Regions from separate parts of the Blautia sp. DFI.6.71 genome, predicted to be linked through region 3. Evidence: predicted binding sites of a transcription regulator. Region 3 holds the regulator's gene; each other region holds the start of a gene.
The links. Region 3 encodes NrdR, which represses ribonucleotide reductase genes. Its sites were predicted from a motif close to CACAANATNTTGTG; they were not measured.
Positions count from the first base shown of each region.

Region 1: a site for NrdR is predicted at 3,301-3,314, ahead of LJE12_RS15105 (ribonucleoside triphosphate reductase). Genes of this name have one in related genera too.
Region 2: a site for NrdR is predicted at 5,925-5,938, ahead of nrdD (anaerobic ribonucleoside-triphosphate reductase). Genes of this name have one in related genera too.

Region 1 is NZ_JAJDMJ010000044.1:4,464-14,628, forward strand. It holds gene LJE12_RS15095 (RrF2 family transcriptional regulator) at 1-116, opposite strand, end outside; gene LJE12_RS15100 (ACT domain-containing protein) at 282-710, opposite strand; gene LJE12_RS15105 (ribonucleoside triphosphate reductase) at 745-3,123, opposite strand; gene hflX (GTPase HflX) at 3,340-4,575, opposite strand; gene LJE12_RS15115 (tetratricopeptide repeat protein) at 4,600-5,649, opposite strand; gene glmM (phosphoglucosamine mutase) at 5,670-7,016, opposite strand; gene LJE12_RS15125 (nucleotidyltransferase family protein) at 7,148-8,065, opposite strand; gene prfA (peptide chain release factor 1) at 8,146-9,222, opposite strand; gene prmC (peptide chain release factor N(5)-glutamine methyltransferase) at 9,215-10,165, opposite strand, start outside.
Region 2 is NZ_JAJDMJ010000029.1:30,694-40,858, forward strand. It holds gene LJE12_RS12480 (DUF7507 domain-containing protein) at 173-1,984, opposite strand; gene arcC (carbamate kinase) at 2,677-3,609, shown strand; gene nrdD (anaerobic ribonucleoside-triphosphate reductase) at 3,773-5,908, opposite strand; gene asnA (aspartate--ammonia ligase) at 6,311-7,318, shown strand; gene LJE12_RS12500 (CBS domain-containing protein) at 7,427-7,852, shown strand; gene LJE12_RS12505 (bile acid:sodium symporter family protein) at 7,931-8,881, opposite strand; gene LJE12_RS12510 (amino acid ABC transporter ATP-binding protein) at 8,883-9,623, opposite strand; gene LJE12_RS12515 (amino acid ABC transporter permease) at 9,613-10,165, opposite strand, start outside.
Region 3 is NZ_JAJDMJ010000005.1:70,169-80,333, forward strand. It holds gene LJE12_RS04330 (aldo/keto reductase) at 1-20, opposite strand, end outside; gene efp (elongation factor P) at 133-690, opposite strand; gene LJE12_RS04340 (shikimate kinase) at 834-1,358, opposite strand; gene LJE12_RS04345 (YqeG family HAD IIIA-type phosphatase) at 1,355-1,858, opposite strand; gene LJE12_RS04350 (citrate/2-methylcitrate synthase) at 1,953-3,314, opposite strand; gene gdhA (NADP-specific glutamate dehydrogenase) at 3,909-5,243, shown strand; gene nrdR (transcriptional regulator NrdR) at 5,380-5,829, opposite strand; gene LJE12_RS04365 (YlmC/YmxH family sporulation protein) at 6,110-6,364, shown strand; gene sigG (RNA polymerase sporulation sigma factor SigG) at 6,584-7,363, shown strand; gene LJE12_RS04375 (CDP-glycerol glycerophosphotransferase family protein) at 7,503-10,165, opposite strand, start outside.

The DNA of each region.
Region 1 (10,165 bases), on a different contig from region 3:
TCTGAAATATTTTCCCTTGCAGAAATATCTTTGATCTTGACCAGTTCTCCTGTATTATGAACTGCAAGATCAAGCATAAGTCTCAGAGCATATCTTCCTTTTGTAGAAATCTGCATTTTTCAAAACCTCCTAATTAAATTTCGTCGGATTATCATTGTTTTCTTTTATTATATAGTATTCCTAGTCATATAGTCAAGATGTATTCAACTTTCCTATATGAATATACAAAAAATCACAGAACCATCCCCAGTCCTGTGATTCTCTCACTGTCTTATACAGTATTATTTCTCCAGTTCTTCTGCTGAAGTAAATACATTAAATCTATTATTCTTAAAAATGCATTCTGTCACTGCACCATCCTCCGTCTGAAGAATTACTACAGGTCTGAGATCTTTTCTGTGGAAAGAAGTATAAATATAGTCAAGACTTACATTACTGTCTGATGCTACTTTCAGGAGTTCATCCAGACCGCCTGCCTGATCTTTCATATCAACTACGATCGCCTGTGTAATACGATTCATATATCCACTCCTGTTTAAAACAATTTCCGCTTTATCCGGATCGTTGCAGATCATACGGAAGATTGCAAACTCCGGTGCATCGAAGCATGCAAATCCATAAATATTAATCCCGTTATCTGCAAGTATCCCTGTCACTCTTTTCAGACTTCCTGCTTTATTTTCCACAAATACAACATTCTGTTTGATCATCTCTTTTATCCTCCGGTCAACTCTCTCAGTATCTTTATAATCCCTCATCCACATATTTCTTAATATTGGATGTATTTACATATTTCGTCATATGCTCACCGTCTGTGATCACCAGAGTCGGAGCCTGCATAATTCCAAACTCCTTCACCATCTCCGGATTCTTCTCCGCATCAATAATCTCGAACTCCCTGCCTTCCAGTATCTTCTTGGCCACTCTGCAGTTCGGACAAGTACTGGTTGTAAACAGGTATTTATGTGATGCCACAGGTTCTATCTTCACATCATCCTTGGTCACAGTAACTACACTGGCATGAACCGGCTGTATTTTTCTGATATCTGAATGCACCACATCATAAAGCGTACGGTTCTTATACTCCTGTGCTTTACCGTCATTCCAGTTCTGTACAGGTCTGTAATATCCTGTGATACGACTGTAAACCTCCGCCTTCTTACCACATTTCGGACAAGTGAAATGCTCTCCGCTGATGTAGCCATGTTCCTTACATACAGAATAGGTCGGCGAAATCGTATAATACGGCAGTTTATAATTCTCTGCGATCTTACGTACCAGTGCTGCTGCTGCTTTCCAGTCAGGAAGCTTCTCACCGATAAATGCATGGAATACAGTACCTGATGTATAAAGCGTCTGCAGATCATCCTGAATATCCAGTGCATCAAAAATATCTGTGGTATATTCAACCGGAAGATGAGAACTGTTTGTATAATAAGGAGTATCCCCTTCCTTGCCTGCAGTCTTAATATCCGGCCAGCGTTTTCTGTCATGTTTGGCCAGACGATAGGCAGTAGATTCAGCAGGAGTTGCCTCAAGATTAAACAGTTCTCCTTCGTACTTCTCCTGATAATCGGACAGACGTTCCCGCATATGAAGAAGAACTTCTTTTGTAAATCTCTGCGTACGCTCATCAGACATATCTTTTCCCAGCCAGCGGGCATTCAGACCAACCTCGTTCATTCCCACTAGTCCAATGGTAGAGAAATGATTGGAAAAGCTTCCAAGATATCTCTTTGTATAAGGATATAATCCCTCATCCAGCAGCTTACCAATTACTTCACGTTTAATATGCAGAGAACGTGCGGAAATATCCATTAAGCGATCCAGACGATTGTAAAACTCTTCCGGTGTCTTGGAAAGATATGCGATACGCGGCATATTTATAGTTACTACCCCCACAGAACCGGTACTCTCTCCTGATCCGAAGAAACCACCGCTCTTCTTGCGGAGTTCTCTCAGATCCAGACGCAGACGGCAGCACATACTGCGGATATCACTTGGTTTCATATCACTGTTAATATAGTTTGAGAAATACGGTGTTCCATATTTGGATGTCATCTCAAAAAGAAGGCGGTTATTCTCTGTATCAGACCAGTCAAACTCATTTGTTATGGAATAGGTCGGAATAGGATACTGGAACCCGCGTCCGTTGGCATCCCCCTCGATCATGGTCTCAATAAATGCCTTATTGATCATATCCATCTCTTTTTTGCAGTCTTTGTACTTGAAATCCATATTCTTTCCGCCTACGATAGCCGGAAGCTCTGCAAGATCATCCGGTACTGTCCAGTCCAGCGTAATGTTGGAGAAAGGTGCCTGTGTTCCCCATCTGCTTGGGGTATTGACTCCATAAATAAAAGACTCAATACATTTCTTCACTTCCGGATAGCTTAAATTATCTGCCTTGACAAAAGGTGCCAGATAAGTATCAAAGGATGAGAAAGCCTGCGCTCCGGCCCATTCATTCTGCATAATCCCAAGAAAGTTTACCATCTGATTGCAGAGAACACTCAGATGCTTTGCAGGTGAAGATGTGATCTTGCCTTCAATGCCGCCAAGTCCCTCCTGAATCAGCTGTTTCAGTGACCATCCTGCACAATATCCGGTCAGCATGGACAAGTCATGAATATGAATATCCGCATTTCTGTGTGCATCTGCGATTTCATTGTCATAAATCTCAGACAGCCAGTAATTTGCAGTAACTGCACCGGAGTTGCTTAAGATCAGACCTCCAACTGAATAAGTAACTGTGGAGTTCTCCTTTACACGCCAGTCCTCAACCTTCACATAACTGTTTACGATTTCTTTGTAATCCAGGATCGTTGACTTCATGTTGCGAACCTTTTCCCTCTGCTTGCGGTAAAGAATGTAGGCTTTTGCCACATCTGCATATCCGGCCTGGATCAGCACATTCTCCACACTGTCCTGAATTTCTTCTACTGTAATCTTATTATCTGTAATCTTTTTCTGAAAATCAGAAGTAACACGCAGCCCTAAGAGATCAATCATCTCTTCGCTATAATTTTTCTCTTTTGCATCAAAGGCTTTATGGATAGCCGCTGTGATCTTACCTATTTTAAACTCATCCACTTCGCCATCACGTTTTACTACCTGAAACATATCTAATGCCCCCATTTTCTCTTGTTAATCTGTTTCTCCTGCATATTCTTACCGGAGATATTTCTGTCGTTACTATCCACTTTGCTCTGAGTAACACTGTAGGTTCATTGTATCAGAGTATCACCGGTTCGTCAACACACAAAAATACCACATAATGTTCCTCATTTCCGTAAAAGGCACAATATATGGTATTTTCTTATTTTTCAAAATATTTTTTTATACAACTCTGGCGTAGATTTCTTTCGGCACCCTTGCCTTCACAGCAATCCCTTCCTCTGTGTATTCCTCTGAGATAAGCTGACCATATTCGCGGATCAGCTGGATTTTTCCTGCTTCCTGATAAGGGAAAAGGCGCTCCACATAAATCTGTTCTTCAGCAAGAATCTTCTCCAGAAGATCATTCAGATCTGCAAGACCCTCGCCTGTCTTTGCAGAGACCTTCAGCGTATAGTCCGATTTAAAATCTCGCAGTACGCATGCCCCCGGCGCATCCTGCTTATTAAAGAGTGTGATGATCTTCTTTCCCATCACTCCCAATTCTTTTAATGTCTCATATACCACATGCATCTGCATCTCTGCCTGCGGATTGGAAGAATCTACCACATGGATAATATAATCTGCATATTTGGCCTCTTCCAATGTGCTCTTGAATGCTTCGACCAGATGATGCGGAAGCTTATGGATAAATCCAACCGTATCTGTGAGAAGAATCTGCTGTCCGTCCTTCAAATTTAAAAGTCTGGTAGTTGGATCCAGTGTAGCAAACAGTTTATCCTCTGATAAAACCTCTGAGCCTGTCAGTGTGTTCAGCAGCGTAGATTTTCCCGCATTTGTATATCCTACGATCGCAGCAGTCTTCATATTGCCTCTGGCCCGGCTGGAACGGATCAGTTCCCTGTGTTTCTCCACCTGGGATAATTCCTGCTTCAAAGCAGAGATCCTTGTACGGATAAGACGACGGTCTGTCTCCAGCTTTTTCTCTCCCGGACCTCTGGTTCCGATTCCACCTCCCAGACGGGAAAGAGATTCCCTGAGACCGACCAGACGGGCAGATCTGTAGCGAAGCTGTGCAAGCTCTACCTGTATTTTACCCTCACTGGTTATAGCTCTCGCTGCAAAAATGTCCAGAATCAATAATGTCCTGTCCATCACCTTACAGTCCAGTTCCCGCTCCAGATTATTCAGCTGTGCAGGAGAAAGTTCGTCATCACAGATAATTCCGGTTGCATCCATAGCATATACCAGTGCACGTACTTCCTCTATCTTTCCTTTTCCAATATAAGTTCCGGGATGCACAGACTCACGATTCTGAATGATTCTTCCCACTGTAACAGCTCCTGCAGTTGATGCAAGCTCCTTCAGTTCATCCAGGGATTCTTCCACATTATCATGATCATCCGTCTGCACTCCCACAAGAACCACCCGTTCTTCAAGCTTTCCAAATTCTTCCATAAATTCTCCTCAGTCAGATGGATATTACACACGCGTTTTAAGAAATGCAAGTTCCTTCTTAACAGTTTTATCTTCCGGGTATAATTCCAGATATTCCTGTGCTTTCTGCAAAGCAGTCTGAAAATCCAGTTTCTTCTCATAGACTACGATCTCATTAAACAGCAGACTCTGCATATCCTCCGCTCCTGCCACATGGATTCCGCTTTCTATATCAGAAAGGGCACTGTCATAATCCCCATCCTCTATATCACACAGTGCAAGTCCGTTAAATCCTTTGGCTCCGTTTTCTGCCTGTGATACATACTGCTGAAACATTGCTTTTGCATTTGCGCTGTCTCCTTTATCCATATATACCATACCAAGCAGAACCAGTGCCTCCGTATTATCGCCGTCTATGGCCTGTTTCAGTTCACTTTCAGCATTTTCATAATCATCCATATAATAATAAACTCTGCCGCGGTCACAATGATCCTCTGCATTTTTTGCAGTTCCTGACAAAGCAGCTTCCAGATAACGGGTTCCGTCTGCTTCCATATCCCTGTTCAGATATGCCCCGTAGATCTGGATAGCTCTGTCATAAGTTGCATCTTCGCCGTAGGCCTGTTCAAAATTAGCAGAAGCTTCCTCATAGGAATCCATGGCCAATGCTGTTTCTCCCGTAAGGAAGTACAGATCCGCATCCATTTTATAGTTTTCTGCCAGAGTCTGGCAGTCTTCCAGCGCTGCCTCATAATCCTTTACTTTGAGATAAGCCACAGCTCTATACGACAGAATATCTTTCTTTAATGCTTTGCCAACTTTGTCACATTTAAGCGCATCATTGAAATATGTTATGGCTTCTTCATAGTTTCCAAGCTTGAGTTTCGCTACACCTGCACCTCTGTACGACTGTGCAGGCTTCACTCCTTCAGAAATTGCTGTCTCGTATTCTTCAAGTGCTGCCTCATAATTTCCCTGTTCCAGATCCTGTGCAGCCTGTTTATAATTCTTTGTATTTCCCACATTGCAGCCTGTCAGAAGTCCAAGGCTTAAGCAGACAGCAGTCAGAAATAATCTTTTTTTTCTGTTATACATGTAATTCCTTTGCCAGTAAATCAGTCAATGAGCAATCCTTCAGATTCCATTACCTTTACTACATGATCAACATTCTCAAGGCAGAGTTCATCTGTTCCGGCTTCTACCATAACACGAATCAATGGCTCTGTGCCACTCTCGCGTACCAGAATACGCCCATCACTTCCCAGTTTCTTTGCAACTTCCTCTACAGCAGCAACTACCTTCGGATTCTCTCTCGCAATCTTCTTGTCTGCCACCCGGACATTTCTGAGAAGCTGTGGATAAACCTTCATTTCCCTTGCCAGATCACACAGAGTTGCTTTCTTCTCTACACACGCTTCCATTACCATGAGAGAAGTAAGGATTCCATCACCAGTTGCAGCGTAACGGCTGAAAATAATATGTCCGGACTGCTCACCGCCAAGACTGTATCCATTCTCCATCATATTCTCTGCCACATATTTATCTCCTACTGCAGTCTGCTCATATTTCATACCCTCTCTCTCCAGAGATTTGTACAGACCGAGATTTGACATAACAGTGGTTACTACTGTATCATCTTTTAATCTGCCCTGCTCCTTGAGATATTTTCCACATACATACATAATCTTATCACCGTCGACCACATTTCCCTTATGGTCAACAGCAATACAGCGATCTGCATCACCATCATAAGCAAAACCGATATCCAATCCATTGTCCACAACATATTTCTGCAGGACTTCAATATGGGTAGAGCCACAGTTTGTATTGATATTTGTACCATCCGGCTGGTTATTGATCACATAAGTCTTTGCCTGAAGTGCCTCAAATACACTCTTTGCAATAGCTGAAGAACTTCCGTTTGCACAGTCAAGCCCTACTTTAATGCCTTTGAAATCCCTGCTTGGAATAGAGATCAGATGTCCGATATAACGATTTCTTCCTGAAGCAAAATCCACAGTGCGTCCAATATCTTCTTTAGTTGCCAGAGGAAGATCCTCGATCAGGCCATCCAGATATGCTTCAATCCTTGCTTCTACTTCCGCTTCAATCTTCTGTCCGTTTCCATTGAGAAGTTTGATACCATTATCATAGAATGGATTATGGCTTGCGGAGATCATAATACCACAGTCAAAATCCTCTGTACGTACTGCATAGGAAACACTTGGGGTCGTCGTTACATGAAGAAGATATACATCTGCACCGGACGCTGTCAGACCTGCAACAAGTGCATATTCAAACATATAACTGCTTCTTCTTGTATCTTTTCCAATAACAATCTTAGCTTTATGGTCTCTTCCATAATACCAGCCTACGTAGCGCCCCACCTTAAATGCATGATCTACTGTCAGTTTAACATTTGCTTCTCCACGAAATCCATCTGTTCCAAAATATTTTCCCATAATTGCTCTCCTTTACTTTTTACAATATCCTCTGTTTCTGCACTGCATACTGTATTTCCCGGATCACACCCAAAACTGCTTTTAATCAGATCAGACATGTCTCCTGCGAAAGCTACAGATATCTGCTTAACTTATTGATAAAGTCCCTGAGGATATATACCCGCTTCTGTAAGATTTTTAAATGCTCTCATTACTGTTTCTTTATCTTCCTGATAGGTTACACCAAACCATGTATCCTTTGTCTCCAGGACATCAACTTCAGCACTTTCATTTTTGATCAGATGGTCAACTAACTCCGGAAGCAGATATTCCTTTTTTGTATCTTCCGGTGCGAGTCCACTGAGAAATTCTGCAAATCCTTTCTCGAGAACCTCCATAAAGTCCGGCGTCAGTCCCCACATATTCATGGACACCAGATCCTTTACATCCAGTTCCTGCACACTTCCGTCCGCATTTCTTGACTCTGCACCTGTGGCAGTCTTAAATATATCATGCGTCTCTGTCACACCTGTAAGCCGTCCATTCTCAATATGGCAGATTCCTCTGGTAACGCTTCCATTATCGCTCAATGTATTTCCAAGCCTGAAACCGGCCATGCAGATGTGGAGTTTTCCGTCCTTTTGCCGTTCCTGCACAAGATAATCATGCACCTTCACATAAGCTTCTTTCCCATAATAATCATCTGCATTGATAACAATAAATGGCTCATCCAGAACCTTCTTTGCAGCAAGTACAGCCTGTCCGGTTCCCCAGGGTTTTGTGCGGTCAGCCGGTTTCGTAAATCCCTCCGGCAGATCATCAAGCTCCTGGAATACATATTCTACTTCCGTAATTTTCTCAATACGCTCGCCGATCACTCTGCGAAACTCTTCTTCCAGATCTTTACGGATAATAAACACTACTTTGTTAAATCCGGCTTCCAGCGCATCGTGGATGGAATAATCCATAATAATCTCTCCACATGTTCCCACCGGTGCAAGCTGCTTGATTCCTTTTCCAAAACGACTTCCGATTCCTGCCGCCATAATTACAAGTGCTGTTTTCTGCATAAATATTTTCCTCCTGACATTCTTCTCTCATATCAATACTTTTTCAGTCATCTTCTGTCACATACCCTCTCCGCAATATTCTATTCCGCATCCTGAAGATTACTTAATTTTGCTGCCTGATCTGCTGCGATCAGACTGTCAATGATCTCATCCAGATCCCCGTTCAGAACATTCTCCAGTCTGTGCAGTGTCAGTTTGATTCTGTGGTCTGTCACACGGCCCTGTGGAAAATTATAAGTTCTGATCTTCTCTGAACGGTCACCTGTTCCAATCTGGCTTCTTCTTGCCTCAGCCTCAGCATCATGCTGTTTGGCAAGCTCCATCTCATACAGACGGGAGCGAAGAACTTTCAGTGCTTTATCTTTATTCTTAAGCTGTGACTTCTCATCCTGGCAGGAAATTACGATTCCGGTAGGAATATGTGTCAGTCGCACAGCAGAGTCTGTTGTATTGACACACTGTCCGCCGTTTCCGGATGCACGGAACACATCGAATTTACAGTCATTCATATCCAGATGGAAATCGATTTCCTCTGCTTCCGGCATAATAGCAACTGTACAGGTAGAGGTATGGATACGTCCGCCGGATTCTGTTTCCGGAACTCGCTGTACACGATGTACACCACTTTCATATTTCAGTCTGGAATAAGCACCTGCACCTGTGATCATAAATGTTACTTCCTTAAATCCGCCAATTCCGTTCTCATTGAGACTCATCATTTCTGTTTTCCAGCGGCGGGATTCTGCATATTTCACATACATACGGTAAATCTCTGCTGCAAAAAGGGCAGCTTCATCCCCACCTGCACCTGCACGGATCTCCACAATAACGTTCTTGTTATCATTAGGATCTTTCGGAAGAAGAAGGATCTTAAGTTCATGCTCCAGTTCCTCTACATTCTTCTTTGCCTCAGACAGTTCTTCCTTCAGCATTTCCCGCATATCTTCATCTTTCTCTTCCTCAAGCATGGAAAGACTGTCCTGTATCGTTTCTTTGTTTTTCTTATACTCCCGGTAAGCATCTACTATCGGCTGCAGATCGCTCTGCTCTTTCATCAGCTTCTGAAAATGTTCCTGATTATCGGTAACTCCCGGCTCTCCAAGCTCATTAAGCACCTCTTCAAAACGAATGAGCAGATCGTCTAATTTATCAAACATATTTATCCTCCTGTAATTTCTTTCGCCCCAGAACCACCCGGTCCAACCCGGCCAGATCCTGCCTTATCTCAATATCTTCAAATTTATATTTCCGCAAAAGAGCTGCCACATCTTCTCCCTGGCTGCATCCGATTTCATACAAAAGCCAGCCACCCGGAACAAGATGATCCTGTGCCTGTTTCGTGATAGCTCTGTAAAAATAAAGTCCATCTTCCATACCATCCAGCGCCATACGCGGATCATGCAATTTTACTTCATCCATAAGATCTTCAATTTCCGCCGTAGGAATATATGGCGGATTTGATATAATCATATCATAAGCTCTGCTATAATTTCTATTACTATTTTCGCATTCTGTCATTTTTACAGTATCTTTTACAGCAGTCCTTTTCATATACTCTGTTCCGTACACAATGTTCTGCATTTCAGAAAACAGATTACTCTGTACGAATTCCGCATGCTCTGCCACTTCCAGTGTCCGTGCATTCCGCACAGCCACTTTCAGTGCCTCATCTGACAGATCCACGCCTGTTCCGTGTGCATCAGCTCTCTCCTTCAGAATACTGATAAGAATACAGCCGGATCCTGTACACATATCAAGAATATATGGATTTTTCACAGCTTTCATGCATTCAAGAGCGGACTCCACAAGTGTTTCCGTATCCTGTCTGGGTACCAGTACATTCTTATCCACATAAAATTCATGCCCCATAAAAAAAGCCTGATGCGTCAGATGCTGCAGCGGTATGTGTCCCGCACGTCTGCTGATCAGTTCCAGATATCTTTCAGCAACACTTTCTGTGACACTTTCTTCTCCGTATGCAAAATAATACGCCCGGCTTTTTCCTGTGACATATTCCAGGAGAAGCCAGGCATCCAGCCCGGCTTCCTTAATCCCCGCCTGTGCAAGGATCATCTGTCCTTTTTTTAATAATCCTGTCAG
Region 2 (10,165 bases), on a different contig from region 3:
AATTTTGGCTTGTATGTCTCGGGATTTTGGCATATTCATGCCAAAACACCTCGCGGGATAGTGATGTGTGAACAGTAACGCAATTTCTTTAAAGTCAGGCAGAGGTGTTTTACTAAAGCGTATATTCTATATAAGAATAGCACACCTCCCCTGTCGTTTCAACGTTGTTTCTCTACTTCTGCTGTTTTTTTGTCTTCCTGTAACAGAATGCACTGACTCCGGACATGATTGCAAAAATCCCCAGTACAATATACAAAGCCGTTTCTGTCTCATCTCCTGTACGTGGTTTGGAAGCAGTAGTATAAGCACTTCCGGACTTTGAGTCATATCCATAACTCTGGGAAGCCAGAGATGCCGGTTGCGGCGTAACTGTAACAATATTATCAGTTTCCTTTAATTCTACGTTTGCCTTAGATGTCATTGCCTGTGTACCAGTCTCATCAGATGTAACGATTACCTCATTGATCAATTCCTGACTTGCCATATATTGTGGAACAGTCACTGTGGCGTAAAGTGCAAAAGCCTCTCCCGGTGCGATCTGCGGAATCAGAGCCTGTGTGCCTGTGCTGTTTAATGTTACGCCCTCTTTCCTGACAAAGTTTGCCTGAATACCGGCATTTTGGAATCTTTCTGTACTGAGAACCGAATGAAGTGTTCGCTCACCCGTATTCCTGATGCAGATCTGATATGTGATCGTATCTCCCGGATATGCCTGTGTTCTGTCCGCAGTTTTCTCCACCTCAAAAGCCGCCTTTAATGCAATGACTTCTGTTTCGACTGATTTCTGACATCCAATACTTTCTTCCTTTCCCGGATATTTCGCTTTTACAGTTACTGTATGAATAAGCTCTCCTGCCTGCTCTTCTGTAAGCTGTACTGTCATCTGAAGATTTCTGATTTCTCCTGCCTTAAGACCTGAAATAATTCCCTGCATACCATTTGCAGTAAATCCCTCTTCCTGTTTCCATTCGGCTTTTATATTATCCTGAGAAAAAACACTGGATATCTCTATATTTTCCAGAGGTAATTCTCCTGTATTCTCTACAGACAATATATAAGTAAGGTTCTGCCCTGCACGTACCTCTTTCGTCTCCTGCTGTAACCGGGCTGTGATCCCTGTTTTTGCCTCCTGTACGGAAAGCAGAGCTGAAGGAGTTTCTGCAACAGTCCGGGTTTCATCCCCTGATTTCATCCAGAAATACGCACCTGTCCCCTCCCAATCTTTGCAAAGCGGTGCATCCTGGCACAGAGGATAATCTGTTTTTACAGAAGAAATACGATATTCTTCACGCAGAGACACCGGCACTTTCATGGTAAAGATATCTGTTTCCGCATCTGAAAGTGCAGTCTCACAGGTCAGCTTTGTAATCTGGGTTGTCTCACCTTTCTTATTTTGTATCTGTACGGATTCAGCCTGCAGATCATTCTTTAACGCTTCTGCATTTACCTGAAAATATTCTGAAATATATACAGTCAGAAAATATCTGGTTTTATCTTCCCTGATCTCATTTTGGTTCTCCTGCTCACTCTGTTGTGTCTGTCCGGTTTCTGTGTCAGATCCTTCTGCGTTTTCTTCTGCCTTCCGGTATTCTTCGCTTTCTATATCTTCTATATCTATTACTGCACTCTCTAATTCACACTCTGTATTTTCAGAATCCACTTCATCTGTCGTATTTTCTGCTGCTTCTGCTTCTCTCACTTCTCCATCCCATGTACTATTTTCCATCTGCAACTGTCCGTTCTCCGAAGCAGTATTTTCCTGTTGACTTTTGTACAGTTCTTTCAGACCGCTCACTTCCAGTGTCAGTTCTGCCTGAAATTTCTCTTCATCGATCCACTGTGCACTCTGCTTTAAACCCACAGCAGGAACATATAACTCTGCAGCTTCAAATTCTGCTGCTGATACTGCTCCTGCTCCCAAAATCCCGACAGCAGCCGTTATCATGACTGCTTTTTTTAACTGATTCCATATTCTTTTTTTCATTCTCTCATTCTCCTGAATTTTTATTCTATGTCATCTGAGGTACTTCCACTGTCAGAATGATATCGGTACAGTATCTTTCGAGATTATAAGTTCATATCCACAGACATACGCATCTCTCCTCTCTGTTTTGCACAATAAATAAGATTTTCAGAGTTTCTGCTCAGGATTCAAAACCATCTCCCGGACTATCAATAAATAATTGGAAATTTTTGCACCGGACCGGTGCGTGAAAATAAGAATACTGATAACGGCTGTTGCCGATGAATCTACTTTAGCATGTCTATGCTATAAAAACAAGATACCACTTTTTATTTTTCGTATTTGTTTATAATTCTTTTATAAATTTACCGATTGTTTCAGAAATTCGACATACTTTGAACATAATTTTCCCATATAATAAATCTTGGATAGATGAAAAACCACTCTCTATCTCCCCCCTCAAAAAAACAAAACAGCTCTCACAGAAATGTGAGAGCTGTTTGTTTTTTTGTTAATGTTCACTGGTAATATCCTGCGAGGTGTTTTTTGGGTTATTTTCTATTGCAATTCTACTGGCAGTCTTTTATAATGTAGGATATCAATATGATTGAATATTTATGATATCAGTGATAAAAAATTTCAAAAATCTTTATATATAAGATCAACCCACAGATATCATATTTACAGAACATGAAAGAATCGAGGTAATTCCCATGAGCGAAAAAATTACAGTAGTTGCACTGGGCCACAGAGCATTAGGAACCACCTTACCGGAGCAGAAAATCGCTACAAAAAAAGCAGCCAAAGCTGTCGCAGATCTTGTAGAAGCCGGAAATCGTGTAGTCATTTCCCACAGTAACGGTCCACAGGTTGGAATGATCCACACAGCCATGAATGAATTTGGCAAAACACATCCTGACTATACATTTGCACCTATGTCCGTATGTTCGGCAATGAGTCAGGGCTATATCGGATATGACCTCCAGACCGCAATCCGCGCAGAGCTTATTTCCCGCGGTATTTATAAACCGGTAGCTACTATCCTTACACAGGTTGTCATTGATCCATATGATGATGCTTTCGCTGAACCGGAGAAGATCATCGGACGTGTCCTTACAGAAGAAGAGGCTGAAGCCGAAGAGAACAAAGGAAACTTTGTCACTAAACTGGCTGACGGCACTTATAAAAGAATCCTGGCAGCTCCGAAACCGCAGAAAATCGTAGAGCTTGAAACAATCCGCACACTTGTAGATGCGGGCCAGGTAGTAATCGCAGCAGGCGGTGGCGGAATCCCGGTTATGGAACAGGGAATCGATCTTCATGGTGCAAGTGCGATCATTGAGAAAGACCTTTCCAGCGGACTTCTCGCACAGGAATTAAATGCAGATACTCTTCTGATCCTTACCAGTGTTGAGAAAGTAAGTCTGAACCTCGGTCAGGACAATGAAGAATATCTTAATACAATTTCTGTAGATGATGCCAAGAAATATATGGCTGACAATCAGTTTGCCCCAGGCTCCATGCTTCCTAAATTCGAAGCCGGAATCTCTTTTATCGAAAAGGGAGATAACAGAAGAACGATCATCACAGATATTGCACATGCAAAGGATGGATATTTCGAAAAAACCGGAACTATCATTAAATGATTCTATAGCAATCCTCGTAAATAATACATTTAAGAGGATTGCTATATTTTATCTGACAATACAAAAAGACATATACCAGAGCAATACATATCATCTTGCCGGTATATGTCTTTTAATTATCATATTATGATGTCAGATTCAAAAGTTTACCCCTGACCTGATATTACATAGATTTACGTTCCGCAATCTCTGCCATCTTCGCTTCGTTCAGACGAGTATCACCATGCACACGGCTGTAGGAAAGATATCCGTTCATACGGTCAATCTTTGTCAGATTCTTGGAACCGCAGACCGGACACACGTCCATTTCAAGTTCCTCATGTCCGCAGTCATCACAGTAAGCAAGGGAAAGATTTACTCCCTCATAATATCCCAAAGACATGGCTCTGCGGATCAGAGTGCGTATTGCTTCACGATTATAATCGATCGGATAACGTACATACTGAATCTTACCGCCGTTGCACAGCTCCCAGAAACGTCCCTCCAGATCCTGTTTTTCAATCGGAGTTACATCTTCAGTCACATGACAGTGGAAACTGTTGCTTACATAAGGACGGTCAGAAACCCCTTTCACAATGCCATACATCTTACGGAACTGTTCCACCTGAAGTCCACATAAACTCTCTGCCGGTGTTCCGTAAATTGCATAAAGATAACCATCTTTCTCTTTAAATTCATTCACTTTCCTGTTGATATATTTCAGCACATCCAGTGCAAACTGCCCGTCTTCAACAATGGATTTGCCATTGTAAAGTTCCTGAAGTTCATTTAATGCAGTGATTCCGAAGGATGCTGTCATTGGTTTCAGAATCTTGCCAATCTTTTCATTCGGTTTCAGATGTCCACCGTAAAATCCTCCCTCACAATATGCCAGCGGATTGGTTGACGCACGCATCTGTCCCAGATAATCATAGGTACGGATATGCAGATTACGGATCATCTCAAGATAGAAATCCAGCACTTCGTAGAAATCCCTGCTCTCTGCTCTGGCTTTGGCAAGGATCATTGGAAGATGAAGGCTTACCGCACCGATGTTAAATCTTCCCACAAACACAGGAACATCCTTATCATCTGCCGGATACATACCGCCTCTCTCGTACCAGGGGCTTAAGAACGCACGACATCCCATAGGACTTATAACCTTTCCATACTGCTTGTACATACTGGAAATATATCCTTTTCCTGACATGGACAGCCAGTCCGGATACATAGTCTTGGCAGAACAGTCAACCCCTGCCTCAAATACATCCTCACTGATCTTGCCTTTTCCATGGATATTTTCATCATAAAGGAATACGATTTTCGGGAAGAGTACCGGTTTCTTGCGTCCTGCCTTACCCTGTCCGCCTTTATGCACTTCAAGAAGAGAAATACTTGCCATCTTCTCGAACTGCTTTGTTCCAAGTCCAAGAGTTACAGTTACAAATGGATAATCCCCTCTGGAAGATCCGACTGTATTCAGCTTATACTCAATCCCCTGCCATCCCTGGTCAAAATCTCTGCGGACTTTGTCAAGCGCATACTCGATCGCACGTTCTTCACGTCCTGTCCAGCTCTCGTCAGAGTATTTCATAAATTCCTGGATATATTTATCGTAACTCTTCTGTGCATAAGGTGCAAGGATCTTGTCTACTTCCGGTACTGTGAATCCGCCATACTGCTGTGCAGCAGTGCTCAGGATAATATCACCCATAACATCAAACGCAGTATCCAGTGTCTTAGGCTCATTGTACCATACATTTCCCATCTCAAATCCGCCGCTGAGTACAGATGCCACATCAAAGAGACAGCAGTTCATGGTATCCAGACGTGCAGACTGGTCATGAATATAAATATAACCATCTTTACATGCCTGAAGTTCATTACGATTCATAAAAAATTTACGATAAAGCTCTTTGTTCAGTTCATTAAAGATCAGGCTTCGCTTTGTAGCTACAAGCGCACTGTCTGTATTGGCATTACTCTTATCACCAATATAACGGATTGCCTGACTTTTGGTATATACATCATCCATCATATGGATAAAGTCAAGTTTGTAATTTCTGTAATCGCGGTAGCTCTTAGCCACTGCCGGGTTCACTCTCTCAAGTGCTCCCTCTACGATGTTGTGCATCTCCTGGATCTCTATCTCATTCTTTCCCAGTGCCTCCGCATGTTCTTCCGCAAACTGGCAGATAAATTCCTTCTCTTTATCCGAAAATGTGTATAAAATTCTGGCTGCCGACTTATTTACTGCTGCTACGATCTTCTGTGAATTAAACTCTTCTCTCGTACCATCTTTCTTTATAACATATATCATACCTTTCACTCCCATATACAATATATAGTATTTTTTTCTTTCATTCACCACAATTCGCTCTATATGTGGTACGTTTAACAAGTATAGCACAGTCTCTGTCAAAAAGAAAGGGGCAAAAAATTATTCGTCATATTGCCGAATTTGATACATTATCAGAAAATTTTCTTGACCATCCGAAGCCACTGCCGATACCTCATCTCCTGTATACAATTCCACTTTTTCTTTATGCTCCGGTTTATTTTCATTGATTCTTATAAAATAATTTTAACATTTTACCCTGATCTTGCAAAGCTGAAATTGTCAAACGCCTACTTTCCTGTTATAATAGCTGAGTAAAAGACTATAGAAATCCTCTTAAAAATACCTTTGAAAGGATTTCAAAATTGTAGGAGGAATCCAATAATGGAACAGATTAAAATTCCTGACGGGTATCAGTCAGCTTTAAATCTCCATGATACCCAGATTGCCATTAAAACTGTGAAAGATTTCTTTCAGCAGACACTATCACAGAAACTGAACCTGCTTCGTGTTTCTGCTCCTGTTTTCGTAAACCCGTCATCTGGTCTGAACGATAACTTAAACGGCGTGGAACGTCCGGTAAGCTTTGATATCAAAGGCCAGCCGGAGAATGCTGAGATCGTACACTCTCTTGCCAAATGGAAGAGATATGCATTACAGAAATATGGCTTTGCTCATGGTGAAGGACTTTACACAGACATGATCGCGATCAGAAGAGACGAAGATCTGGACAATATCCACTCCGTATACGTAGATCAGTGGGACTGGGAAAAAATCATCAGTAAGGAAGAACGCAACATGGACACACTTATTTCCACAGTACGTGCTATCTACAGCGTTCTCCGCAAGACCGAAAAATATATGGCTGTTCAGTACGATTACATCGAAGAAATCCTTCCGAGAGAGATCGCATTTGTCAGCACCCAGGAACTGGTCGATATGTATCCTGATCTCACTCCAAAGGAACGTGAATACAAGATTGTCAAGGAAAAAGGTGCCGTATTCCTTATGCAGGTCGGCAAAACCTTAACCAACGGAGAACGCCATGACGGACGTGCACCGGACTACGATGACTGGGAATTAAACGGCGATATCCTTGTTTATTATCCTGTTCTCGACATTGCTCTGGAGCTTTCTTCCATGGGTATCCGCGTTGACGAGGATGCGCTTGACAGACAGCTTACCATCGCAGGCTGTGACGACAGACGTGAGCTTCCTTTCCAGAAAGCAATCTTTAACCAAGAACTTCCATATACTATCGGTGGCGGCATCGGCCAGTCCCGTATCTGTATGTTCTTCCTCAGGAAAGCACATATCGGTGAAGTACATGCTTCCCTGTGGCCGGAAGAAGTAATGAAAGAAGCAGCAGCAAAGGGAGTACAGCTTCTGTAAAAAAGCCGTAAACCTGGAATACTAAGAAATCACAGACACACAGATGTGTAAATACACAATGTATATCTGAGTGCCTTATCAGACAAATGTAACGGGGCGAATACAAAAGTGAATATTTTATTTTTTTTAACACCTAAAAGTGATGTAGCATATATATTTGAAAATGAGACTCTTCGTCAGACTCTTGAGAAAATGGAACACAGAAAATTTTCCTGCATTCCGCTTCTGAGTCTGGACGGGAAATATAAAGGAAGTATTTCCGAGGGTGATCTTCTCTGGGGAATGAAAACCTTAAATGTTCCCGGACTGAAAGAAGCAGAGAGCATTTCCATTATGGCAATCCCGCGAAGAGCAACATATAAGGCAGTTCACGCAGATTCTGACATGGAGGATCTGCTGGACAAGGCAATCAACCAGAATTATGTTCCGGTTGTAGATGATCAGGGATACTTTATCGGCATCATCACCCGTAAAGAGATCATCAAATACTGCTACAAAGAACTGAAGAAATATATAAAGGCTTCAGATTCATAAAAAGAGCTGCCGCATTGCAATTTTTCAATTGCTAATGCGGCAGCTCTTTTTATATTCTTTATAACGTCTCAGCAGACTTCAACAAAATTCCTGTTTTTCCTTTTTCTGTGCCAGAAGCTTTCCGAACAATGCTGCCAACACCTGCTGAAACAGAGTTCCGATCATTACCGGAAACATAACTTCACCCGGAAAATATGCAGCTGCGATCACCGCTCCTGCGCTGATATTGCGCATCCCGGTTCCATACATCATGGAAACCGCCGTACTGCGATCCTTTCGGAAGATATACGCCACAAACCAGCCGAGTGCATATCCGGAAGCAGCCAGGACAAGGATTGCCAGTGCAACCTTCACCCTCTGCATATTCATATCCCGGATATATGGTGCTACTTTGGAAGAATTGGACGTTACCACAAATATCAGTGCCAGCTTTGAAAAAGGCGCCAGCTTTCCCGGCCATGTTTCCATTACTTTTCCATCTGTGATCTGATTTAATACCATCGCAACAACAGCAGGAAGCGCAACCATAAATATCAGTCCCCGCATCATCCTGGCAGGATCTATGGTCACCGCAGAGCCCAGCAGGATCTTCAGCGTAGCCGGGATCAGAAAAGGTGCCAGTACTGTATCCAGCACTACCAGAGACAACGACAGAGGACTGTTTCCATCATAAATCGTCACCCACATCAGACTTACCACTGCAGTGGGAACTGCAAACTCCAGTACCATTCCGGTAATCAGCTCCATGTTATTTCCAAAGAACAGATGACCTGCCCCGCAGGCTGCTGCCGGGATTACCACATGGACCAGAAGCATGATAATAAGCAGTGAGCCCGGATGTCGGAACACATTTGCCACATCTTTAAATCTTGACTTCAACGCCCCGGCAAATGTCATAAACGCAAATACGGCCGGCACATAAGGCAGACCGCATTTGGCAATATCAGGAAAACACACCCCCAGCAACAGACAGGTCGGTGTCACCAGGGCCATCCATTTTTCTATAAAACTGTTAAATTTTTTCAGCATCTTATAAAACCTTTGAAAGGAAGTCTTTCAGTCTAGGATTCTTCGGATTCGCGAAAAATTCTTTCGGAGTATTCTCTTCCTGTATCTTACCATCATCAATAAAAAGAACTCTTGTTGCCACTTCTCTTGCAAATCCCATCTCATGAGTAACTACAACCATGGTCATACCTGACTGCGCAAGTTCTTTCATCAATTCCAGAACCTCACCTACCATCTCAGGGTCAAGTGCGGAAGTTGGCTCATCAAAAAGCATCACATCCGGATTCATGGCAAGAGAACGTGCAATGGCAATACGCTGTTTCTGCCCGCCCGAAAGCATATCCGGATATGCATTGGCTTTATCCGGAAGACCTACACGTGCCAGAAGCTCATCCGCTTTCTTTGACGCTTCATCCTTTGTCATCAGCTTCAGTTCTACAGGTGCCAGCATAATATTCTGTTTTACAGTTTTATGCGGAAAAAGATTAAACTGCTGAAATACCATTCCAATCTTCTGACGGTGTCTGTTAATGTCAACCTTCGGATCTGTAATATCAGTTCCCTCAAAGAGGATCTGACCGCCTGTCGGAACCTCCAGAAGATTCAGTGATCTCAGGAAAGTAGATTTACCGGAACCGGAAGGACCAATGACGGCTACTACTTCTCCCTGACAGATATCTGTTGTAATTCCATCGAGAACCTGATTTGTACCAAAAGCTTTCTTCAGATCCTTTACCTGGATCAGTACATTCTTATCGCTCACTGGTTCTTAATCTCCTTTCCAGTTTATTCATACCCCATGTAAGGATTCCAACGATCACAAGGTAAATCGCTGCTGCTGCCATCAGAGGCCAGAACGCATTGTATGTACGGCTCTGGATCAGCATAGCTCCTTTTGTCAGGTCCATCATACCGATATAACCGATGATGGATGTCTCTTTGATCAGCACGATAAATTCATTTACCAGCGCAGGAAGTACATTCTTAAATGCCTGCGGGATAATGATCAGTCGCATGGTCTGGCTGAAATTCAGACCAAGGCTTCGTCCTGCCTCTGTCTGTCCCTGGTCAATGGACATGATACCGGAACGGACGATCTCAGCTACATAGGCACCTGAGTTGATACCAAAGGCAAGTCCGCCTACAATGATCTTGTTAATACTTACAGCACCAAAAATTACAAAGTTCATGATCAGCAGCTGGATCATGGTTGGTGTTCCACGGATTACAGTCAGATAAACTCTGCAGATCGCATTGAGGATCTTAAAGGAGCCTGACTTATCGTGCGCAGAACGAATGATTGCT
Region 3 (10,165 bases):
CCAAGTGTTACGTATTCCATATTTTTTCTCCTATTCCAATCAAAGATAAAAACTGCCACCGGATCTTACCGATGGCAGTCTGATTATCTCTTTACAACTGTTAATCAGAAAAAACAACTGGTTTCATCCTGATTATACTCGAGAAAGATATTCTCCTGTTCTTGTATCGATTTTCAGTTTGTCGCCCTGGTTAACAAACAGCGGAACCTGAACCTGTGCACCTGTCTCTACAGTAGCCGGTTTTGTAGCACCCTGTGCTGTATTTCCGGCGAATCCCGGCTCTGTCTCAGTAACTTCAAGTTCTACGAACAGAGGAGGCTCAATAGCAAATACATTTCCGTTGTGGGAACAGATCTTAACCATCTCGTTCTCTTTAACGAATTTAAGAGAATCTCCAACCTGATCTTTTGTAAGACCAACCTGATCGTATGTCTCTACGTTCATAAAGTAGTACAGATCACCATCATCATACAGATACTGCATATCTACACGCTCAATACGTGCAGCCGGGAATTTCTCTGTTGGACGGAAAGACTTCTCAAGAACTGCTCCTGTAATAATGTTTTTGTATTTTGTTCTTACGAAAGCAGCACCCTTTCCTGGTTTTACGTGCTGGAATTCAACGATCTGACATACGTTTCCGTCAATTTCAAGTGTGATACCGTTTTTGAAATCACCTGCTGAAATCATAGTTATATTTCCTCCTTAATAGTACAGTTCAGCAATGCTGTGTCTTTTGACAACAACAGCCGTTCAAAGTGTGTGTCCCTCTCATGCTTTTCTCAGTTTTGTGACACACTCTTATTTAATTTTATAATATTCTGCTGTTTTTTTCAACTATTTTTTACACATGTTTTTAATTTTTCTTCAAGCTGAGCAATCAGATCCTCAAACGGCTTATCTCCTGTGATCATCTCAACATCTGCAAACTTCGCATAAACCGGATCACGCTGTTTAAGAAGTTTCCTGATCTTATCTTCTCTGTCTTCTCCCTCGATCAGAGGATTGCTGCTGGAATTTTCCAGTCTCTTCTTCAATGTTGCATAAGATCCCTTCAAATATACTACAGTTCCCAGTTTTTTAATATATTTTTCATTCTGTTCCTGCATCGGAAGACCGGAACCAAGAGAAATGATCTTCTGCTCCGGATCATCGATCAGTGCCTTGATCACAGTTGTCTCAAGAGCTCTGTAAAATGGTTCTCCGAATCTGTCAAAGATTTCTTTCATTGTAAGGTTCATCTTCTTTGATACTACGCGGTCAACGTCTACAAAAGGAAGATTGAAATCTTTTGCCAGCCGTTTTCCTACTCTTGTCTTACCTGAACCCATAAATCCTATGATAACAATATGGTTCATGAATTCCCCTCCTCTTTGCGGTAAAAATATAGTACAATTCTTTCAAGATATCGTTTCAGTACGATCTGAATCTCTTCTTTCGGATTGAGTGGTTTCACCAGAATATTCCGGATTCCTGTGCGTTTCGCACCATATATATCAGTAAAGAGCTGATCTCCTATAAAAACTGTATTACTTCTGTCTGTCCCAAGAAGTTCCATTGCCCTGATATAATTTTTTGTTGAAGGCTTGTGTGCATTCTCGATAAACTGCGCTCCTATCGCATCATTAAAAGAAGAAACTCTCTCGTACTGGTTGTTTGACAGAAAACAGCATTTAAATCCAAGTTCCTTCAGATGTGCAAACAACGCACATGCTCTCTCATCTGCCGGTGCACCATGAGGTACCAGAGTATTATCTATATCAAACAGAAGTCCTCTGTATCCCTGCGCATACAGATCATCGAAGTTTATCACATAGGTAGAATCCAGATATTCATCCGGAAAAAAGCAATTAAACATCCATAGTCATTTCCTTTATTTATATTTTTCTGAAAACAAGATCAGCGATAAGTGTCTAACAGTACGCTGTCCCCGAAATACTGAATCATTATGATCAGCGTTCATTAAGAGGAACATATACTGCCGGTTCCAGAACATTCTTATATGCCGGACGGATGATCTTATCTGCATTAATGAGCTCTTCCATACGGTGCGCACTCCATCCTACGATACGTGCAACTGCAAACATCGGTGTATATAATTCCAGTGGCAAATCCAGCATACTGTACACAAAACCGCTGTAAAAGTCTACATTGGCGCTTACACCTTTATAAATACGACGCTCTTCTGCAATTACTTCAGGTGCCAGACGTTCCACCATAGAATACAGGGCATAATCTTTCATTCTGCCTTTTTCCCTTGCCAGAGTTTCCACATATGCCTTGAAAACTTCAGCTCGCGGATCAGACACTGAATAAATCGCATGTCCCATTCCATAGATCAGTCCCTTCCGGTCAAATGCCTCTTTATGAAGAAGTCTCTTCAGATATGTCCGGACCTCGTCTTCATCCTTCCAGTCCTTAACTTCCTTCTTCATATCATCAAACATCCTGACAACTTTAATGTTGGCACCGCCATGCTTTGGTCCCTTTAATGAGCCAAGTGCTGCGGCAATCGCAGAATATGTATCAGTTCCTGATGAGGAAACCACATGAGTTGTGAATGTAGAGTTATTACCTCCGCCATGTTCCATATGAAGGATAAGCGCAATATCCAGGATCTTTGCCTCCAGATGTGAATACTTCTTATCCGGGCGAAGCATTCTCAGAATGTTCTCTGCTGTGGTAAGTTCTTTCTTCGGATTATGGATATAGAGACTCTTATCTTTAATATAATGGTTATAAGCCTGATATCCATAAACAGATAAAAGCGGAAATACACTGATCAGATTCAGACACTGTCTGAGCACATTCGGCAATGATGTATCGTCAGGGTTGGTATCATAAGAATATAAAGTAAGCACACTTCTGGAAAGCCCGTTCATGATATCCTTGCTCGGAGCCTTCATTATAACATCACGCACAAAATTTGTAGGAAGTGACCGCTGATTTGCCAGAAGCTGTGTAAAATCTGCAAGCTGTTTCTTATCCGGAAGACTGCCAAATAATAAAAGATAGGTAACTTCTTCAAATCCATATCTGTCATCTTCGATAAATCCCCTGGTAAGATCTTTGATATCATATCCTCTGTAGGAAAGACTTCCAGCACATGGAACTTCTTTGCCATCAATAATCTTTGTGGCTTTCACATTAGAAACCTGAGTCAGGCCTGCAAGAACCCCTTTTCCATTAATATCACGAAGACCTCTCTTCACATCATATTTTGCATACAGAGAAAGATCCAGACTTGTATGTTCCTTGCAAACCTCCGTCAGATTTTCAATTTCAGGTGTTACTTTGGTTTTAAATCCCGCCATGTAATAAATCTCCTTTCTTCACAATTCTCTCGATAATGATTCCCTCCTCGTTTCTGTCATCGCAACAATTTGCAGATGCACATCTCTGTAAATATTATAGCATTTTTTTCTCTTTCGGTCTACATCTTATATATTCTGTTTCTGAACATAAAAAAACAGATTACCGCTTACTGTTCACTCCGTTCACAGTAACGTAGCCAAAATTCATTCCAGATTGCCTGCGGCAATGGAATTTTGGCTTGTATGTCCTGCGAAGCAGTTATTCGGTTATGAGCAAGTAGCGAAGCGGATTGCGAATATCCGCTTGACTTTCCATTTGCAGTTTCTTACGGATACATGACAATATAAGAACCGAAACGCACAGTGCGAATTTACGCAGCTTTTATAAATATACTGTATTTTTTAGAAATTGCTATAAATTGTATGGATGATTTTTAACATTTTCTCATACTTGGCGGCATTTCGCAAGTACAAATTTTGTTCAAAAAATTTTCATAAAAAAATTTTCATTTGGCTCTTTCCATTTGTAACACTTTAGTGTATAATAACGTCGATTTAAAAAATAATTATACGATGGACGAGGAGGAAATCATAATGTCTTATACTGAAGAAGTATACGAAAGAGTCGTAGCACAGAATCCAAATGAGCCTGAATTCCATCAGGCAGTAAAGGAAGTTTTAGACTCCCTTAAAGTCGTAATCGACAAAAATGAAGAGAAATACCGCAAGCTTTCCATTCTGGAACGTCTTGTTGAGCCTGAAAGAATCATCTCTTTCCGAGTTCCGTGGGTAGACGATAAAGGTGTTGTACAGGTAAACAAAGGTTATCGTGTACAGTTCAACAGTGCGATCGGACCATACAAAGGTGGTTTAAGATTCCATCCGTCAGTAAACCAGGGAATCCTTAAATTTTTAGGTTTCGAACAGATTTTCAAGAACTCCCTTACAGGTCTTCCGATCGGTGGCGGTAAAGGTGGTTCAAACTTTGATCCTAAAGGAAAATCTGACAGAGAAGTTATGGCATTCTGCCAGAGCTTTATGACAGAACTTTCCAAATATATCGGTGCTGACATGGACGTTCCTGCAGGTGATATCGGTGTAGGCGGACGTGAGATTGGTTATCTGTACGGACAGTACAAGAGAAACCGCGGATTATACGAGGGTGTTCTCACAGGTAAAGGTCTTTCCTACGGTGGATCTTTGATCCGTACACAGGCTACAGGATATGGTCTTGTATATATGCTGAACGAAATGGTTAAAGCTAAAAATGACACAATCTCCGGTAAAACTCTCATCGTAACAGGTTCCGGTAATGTTGCCATCTACGCAGTAGAGAAAGCAGCCGAACTTGGCGGTAAAGTTGTTGCTATGTGCGACTCCAATGGATATATCTATGATCCGGAAGGAATCAAACTTGACATCGTTAAAGATATCAAAGAAGTAAAACGTGGACGTATCAAAGAATACGCAGATCGCGTAGAAGGCGCTACTTATACAGAAGGAAAAGGTATCTGGAACATCAAATGTGATATCTATCTTCCATGCGCAACTCAGAATGAACTTGACCTTGATGCTGTTAAGATCCTTATTGCAAACGGATGCAAATATGTTGCAGAAGGTGCAAATATGCCTACTACCCGCGAGGCAACTGATTACCTTATGGCAAACGGTGTAACATTTATGCCTGGTAAAGCAGCTAATGCCGGTGGTGTTGCTACTTCCGCACTTGAAATGTGCCAGAACTCTGCAAGACTTTCCTGGACAGCAGAAGAAGTTGATACAAAACTTCATCAGATCATGGTTGATATCTTCCATAAAGTTGATGATGCTTCCAAGCGTTATGATATGGAAGGCAACTATGTTGCAGGCGCTAATATCGCAGGCTTCGAAAAAGTTGTAGATGCTATGATCGCTCAGGGTATTGTTTAATTTATTTTAGTTAATTACCCCCATAAAAATACACATAAAGAGCCGGCGGGATATTATTCTCGTCGGCTCTTTATATTTGCCCGTAAATCCTTTCACACAGAGCATTCATACATTACTGTTCACACAGAACTCTTATCTAATTCATAAACTTCTTCAGCTCGTCCATAAAAGTACTGACATCTTTAAATTCTCTGTATACAGACGCAAAACGTACATAAGCAACTGCATCCAGATCTTTCAAATGTTCCATAACTATCTCACCAATTCTGGTGCTGGAAATCTCTTTCTCTTCGGTATTAAAGATTTCTCCCTCTATGGCATCCATCATCTCTTCAATCTTATCTATGGATATTGGTCTTTTATAGCAGGCTCTCAGAATTCCCGACTGAATTTTACTGCGATTATACTGTTCTCTGTTCTGATCTTTTTTAATCACAGTAAGCGGAATACTTTCCACCTTTTCATATGTGGTAAATCTCCTTCCGCAGGCATCACACAAACGACGGCGACGGATAGAATTGGTATCTTCTACCGGTCTGGAATCAACTACTCTCGTATTATCCTGATTACAAAATGGACACTTCATACGACGTCCCCCTTTAATTCGTATTACTGTTTTCTGCTTATGTACTATATACTTGATTCGGTTAAACGGCTACAAATACGTTACTGTTCACTCCATTCTCAGTAACACAAATACAAACAGTTATATATAGTTTTATTATACTGTATTTCTATTTAAGGTGTCAATAAAAGGACTTGCATAAATTTTTGCAAAAATACATAAATTGTTATCAAACGCATATCAGATTCTGAAAGCATTGGCACGACAGTCTGATTTTAACCGGAAGGACTGTATCTGATTTATGAAAATCTGTGAATTAAAGCAAAAAGAAGTAATTAATATCTGTACCTGCCGCAGTCTCGGATGTCCCATTGATGCGGAATTTGACTGCAAAAGCAGTCAACTCACCGCTCTTATACTTCCAGGCCCCGGAAGATTCTGCTGCCTGTTCGGACGTGATAATGAATATATCATTCCCTGGGAATGTATCAGCCAGATCGGGGACGATATCATCCTTGTGAAAATAGACGAAGAAAAATGTTTCCATAAAGGCTGATATTTCACCGCAGAGAATTGTCAAGGACCTATATTTTTTATATTTTCCCGGTCAAAGTATAAATCCACTGCTATATGAGAATCATTCTTACTGAAGTATATGGCAACTATTCGGCAGCCACTGTCCTTTTTTTATTTCCTGAAATGATTTCGGAGGATCCTGGCTCATATCTGCGAATAGTCGGTTTACATCCAGAGATAATAAGGAGGATTCAATAAGATGGCACTGAACAAAGTTGAAATCTGCGGAGTCAATACGTCGAAACTTCCTGTTCTTACAGCAGAAGAAAAAGCGGAACTGTTCAGACGGATCAAAAGCGGCGATGAACAGGCACGTGAATTGTACATTAAAGGAAATCTACGTCTTGTTCTCAGCGTAATACGACGATTTCAGAACAGCAGCGAAAATGCCGATGACCTTTTTCAGATCGGATGTATTGGTCTGATCAAGGCCATTGACAACTTTGATACCACTTTACAGGTAAAATTTTCCACTTATGCAGTTCCAATGATCATAGGCGAAATCAGGCGATATCTCAGGGATAACAACAGTATCCGCGTCAGCCGTTCTCTTCGTGATATTGCATACAAAGCAATCTATACCCGCGAAAATTATATGAAGCAGCACCTGAAAGAACCTACAGTTACCGAAATTGCACAGGAAATTGGTATCGAAAAAGAAATGATCGTATATGCCCTTGATGCTATCCAAAATCCTGTGAGTCTCTTTGAACCGGTCTATACAGAAGGCGGTGATACTCTTTATGTCATGGATCAGATCAGTGACAAAAAAAACAAAGAAGAACGCTGGATTGAAAATCTTGCTCTCCGCGAAGCTATGCAGAGGCTGAACAGCCGCGAAAAGCATATCATAGAACTGCGCTTCTACGAAGGAAAGACGCAGATGGAAGTAGCTCAGGAAATCGGCATCTCCCAGGCACAGGTCAGCCGTCTCGAAAAAAATGCACTGAAATCCATGCGTAATTATCTGCGTCCATAAAATGATAATTCAAGATCCGCATTCAGAAAAGCAGCCTGGCCCAATACCTGCCAGACTGCCTTACATATCTTTTAAAGTATACCGTTTTCCGCCTCTTTCCAATGAGGTTCTGATCTGTCTGTGAAGCTTTAATGAAGCTTTAACACTTCAACAAATTCTGCCAGTTTTCTATATTAAATATCTGCTTCACATCCAGAGCCCCTGACATTGCAGGAAAGAACTTCTTCATATCAGTAAATACCAGAGCATAGTCGAACTTTGACATTCCGATCATCCTGCGAAGCTCACGCCTGTAAAAATCCAGAAGCATCTCCGGCACTTCTGTTTTCTTAGATTTCATAAACTTTTTATGACATACATATTCTTCGTCCGTAGCCGGGTAGGAACGCTTCCAGTATAAAACCCTGATTTCTTTTGGCAGACTATTCAATTTCTCAGAAGACTCCTCTTCTTTTGCACCATTCCCGATCAACGTCACATCAAAATGCTCATAATCCACTTTGTTCAGAAATTCATAGAATGCCTCTGTCTCCTGTGTATCACTGAAATCTCCGGCATATACCAGAAGTTTTACTTTATCTGTCTGATTCAGATATACCGGATTTACCGGTTCTTTTCCATCAAGCAGGACTTCTGCTATACGTTTGCATGCTTTTCCATCATCTCTCGGACATATCTGTTCTCTTGCTTTTTCATACTTCTCTTTACAGGAAACAGCCACTCCCGGAAGATCCTTCAGAAGTTCACCAAGCTTCTCAGGGGTAGACACTGCCGGTCCCGGAAGTTTGTCAAATTCGAAGTACAGACCTCTGTAATCTTCAAAATTCTCCGCATCCGGCACATAAAACAGAATCGGTTTTCCTGTCAGCATGAAATCATAAAAAATACTGGAATAATCAGAAATCAGTACATCTGTCACTGACAAAATCTCATTTGTATCCATTGTTGCAGGAATAAATTTTGTCTGCGCATCACCAGGTTCCATGGCATTCTCTTTCATATAGTGATATACGATCTGATGAAGCTTGACAAAAATCTGATATTCATTTGTATCTATACTGTTCTCCATTACATTGATCAGCTTATAGACATCCTGCAAATCTGTATCCGGACGGCTGTATTGTTCGCCTCTCCATGTCGGTGCATAAAGAATAATCTTTTTATCTTCCTTTACGTCCACTCCGCAATCCTTAAGTTCCTGTATCACTTCTGCTCTGTCACTGTCAAAAAGCTTATCATTACGCGGGAAGCCCTCTTCCAACACTGTGCCTTCATACAGATTCTGCATTTTATACGAATCTTTGTATGCTGTCTTTGTCATATAAGGTCCGGAGGAAACTATATAATCTGCACTGAGCAGATTTCTTGCTGTATTTCCCTGAGAAATATTTGCTCCCGGAATATCAAATCCCATATTCTTCAGAGGAGTTCCATGCCAGGTATCGATCAGTACCTGACCTTCTCTTTTAAGGAAATAGCTTGGAAAGCTTACATTATTTACCAGATATTTCACTGTCGCAAGTTCTTTACAGTATTCCTTTGATTTATATTTTACAAATCGCACGTTCGGATATTTTTCGTATTTTTCAATTTGTTTTCTGTTATCCTCGAAGTCCTCAAGCACCCAGATATGGGTATAATCCTGATACTCTTCTTTTTCAAGAAGATACAAAAACAGAGCATAAGGATTACAGATCATACCACGTCCGCCAAAAGCTTCATAAAGAATTGTATTATCTCTTATCTGGTATTCCTTTACAAACTCGGCATAGCTGGTTCTAAGCGGATATTTCTCCCTGCACTCCAGAATCTGTTCCTCATTTTTCATATAAAAGGTCTTGATTCCCATTACACGATTAAAAAGACGATTCCACTCTTTAACTGCCTTCTCAATGGCAAAGTCCTCAGATTTCCAGATTGCATTTCTGGACATCTCTCTGCGGAGTTCTTCATCATGTGCCAGCTTCAGCATCGCATCTGTAAATTTCTTTGTATCAAAAGCTTCCGGCAGGTATCCTGTTTTTCCATCATCGATGATCAGATCCATCGCTCCTGTATGGAATGCGATGACAGGAAGACCAAATTCAAAGGCTTCCATGATAACCATCGGCCATCCTTCCCACCTGGACGGAAGAAGGAAAACAGAAGAATTCAGATAATACTTCTCCGGCTCATTTGTATAACCGACAAAATTAACTCTGTCCTCAATACCACGTCTCTTTGCATCCGCCACAATCTGATTCCAGAGATCACCGGCTCCGATAATATCCAGCTGCCATTCATCATCCTGCTTACAGAACTCTTCAAAAGATTCCATCATCAGATCAAGACCCTTGGCATATACAAATCGTGTAGCCATAAGGAAACGCTTGGATTTTGGGTCGCATTTTCTCTCACTCACGAAGCTTCGGGGATTAATTTTAACTTCTGTATCAATATCCAGAAATTTTTTGTAATCGCGCTTATCATAGTCACTGAGAACAATGTATCTGTCCAGCTTCGGCAGATATTCCTGGAGCAGACATTCCTGTTTCCAGAATACGACATTAGGAACATCAAGATATCCGGCATAACAGTTATGCTGCCATCCGATTGTCTTTGCATTCAGCTCCGGCGCCAGCATACCCAGACGAAGGCTTAAACTTGCAGTTGTGATAATAATATCATAATTCTGCTCATTTAAATATTTTACCCATTTTTCTCTGGTCTTTTTCGGGAAAATCGCATCTGCCAGAATATCATTATATTTTTCTTTATTAAAAATCCCATATTTGGCATTCAGTTTCTGAACAAGATAACGCC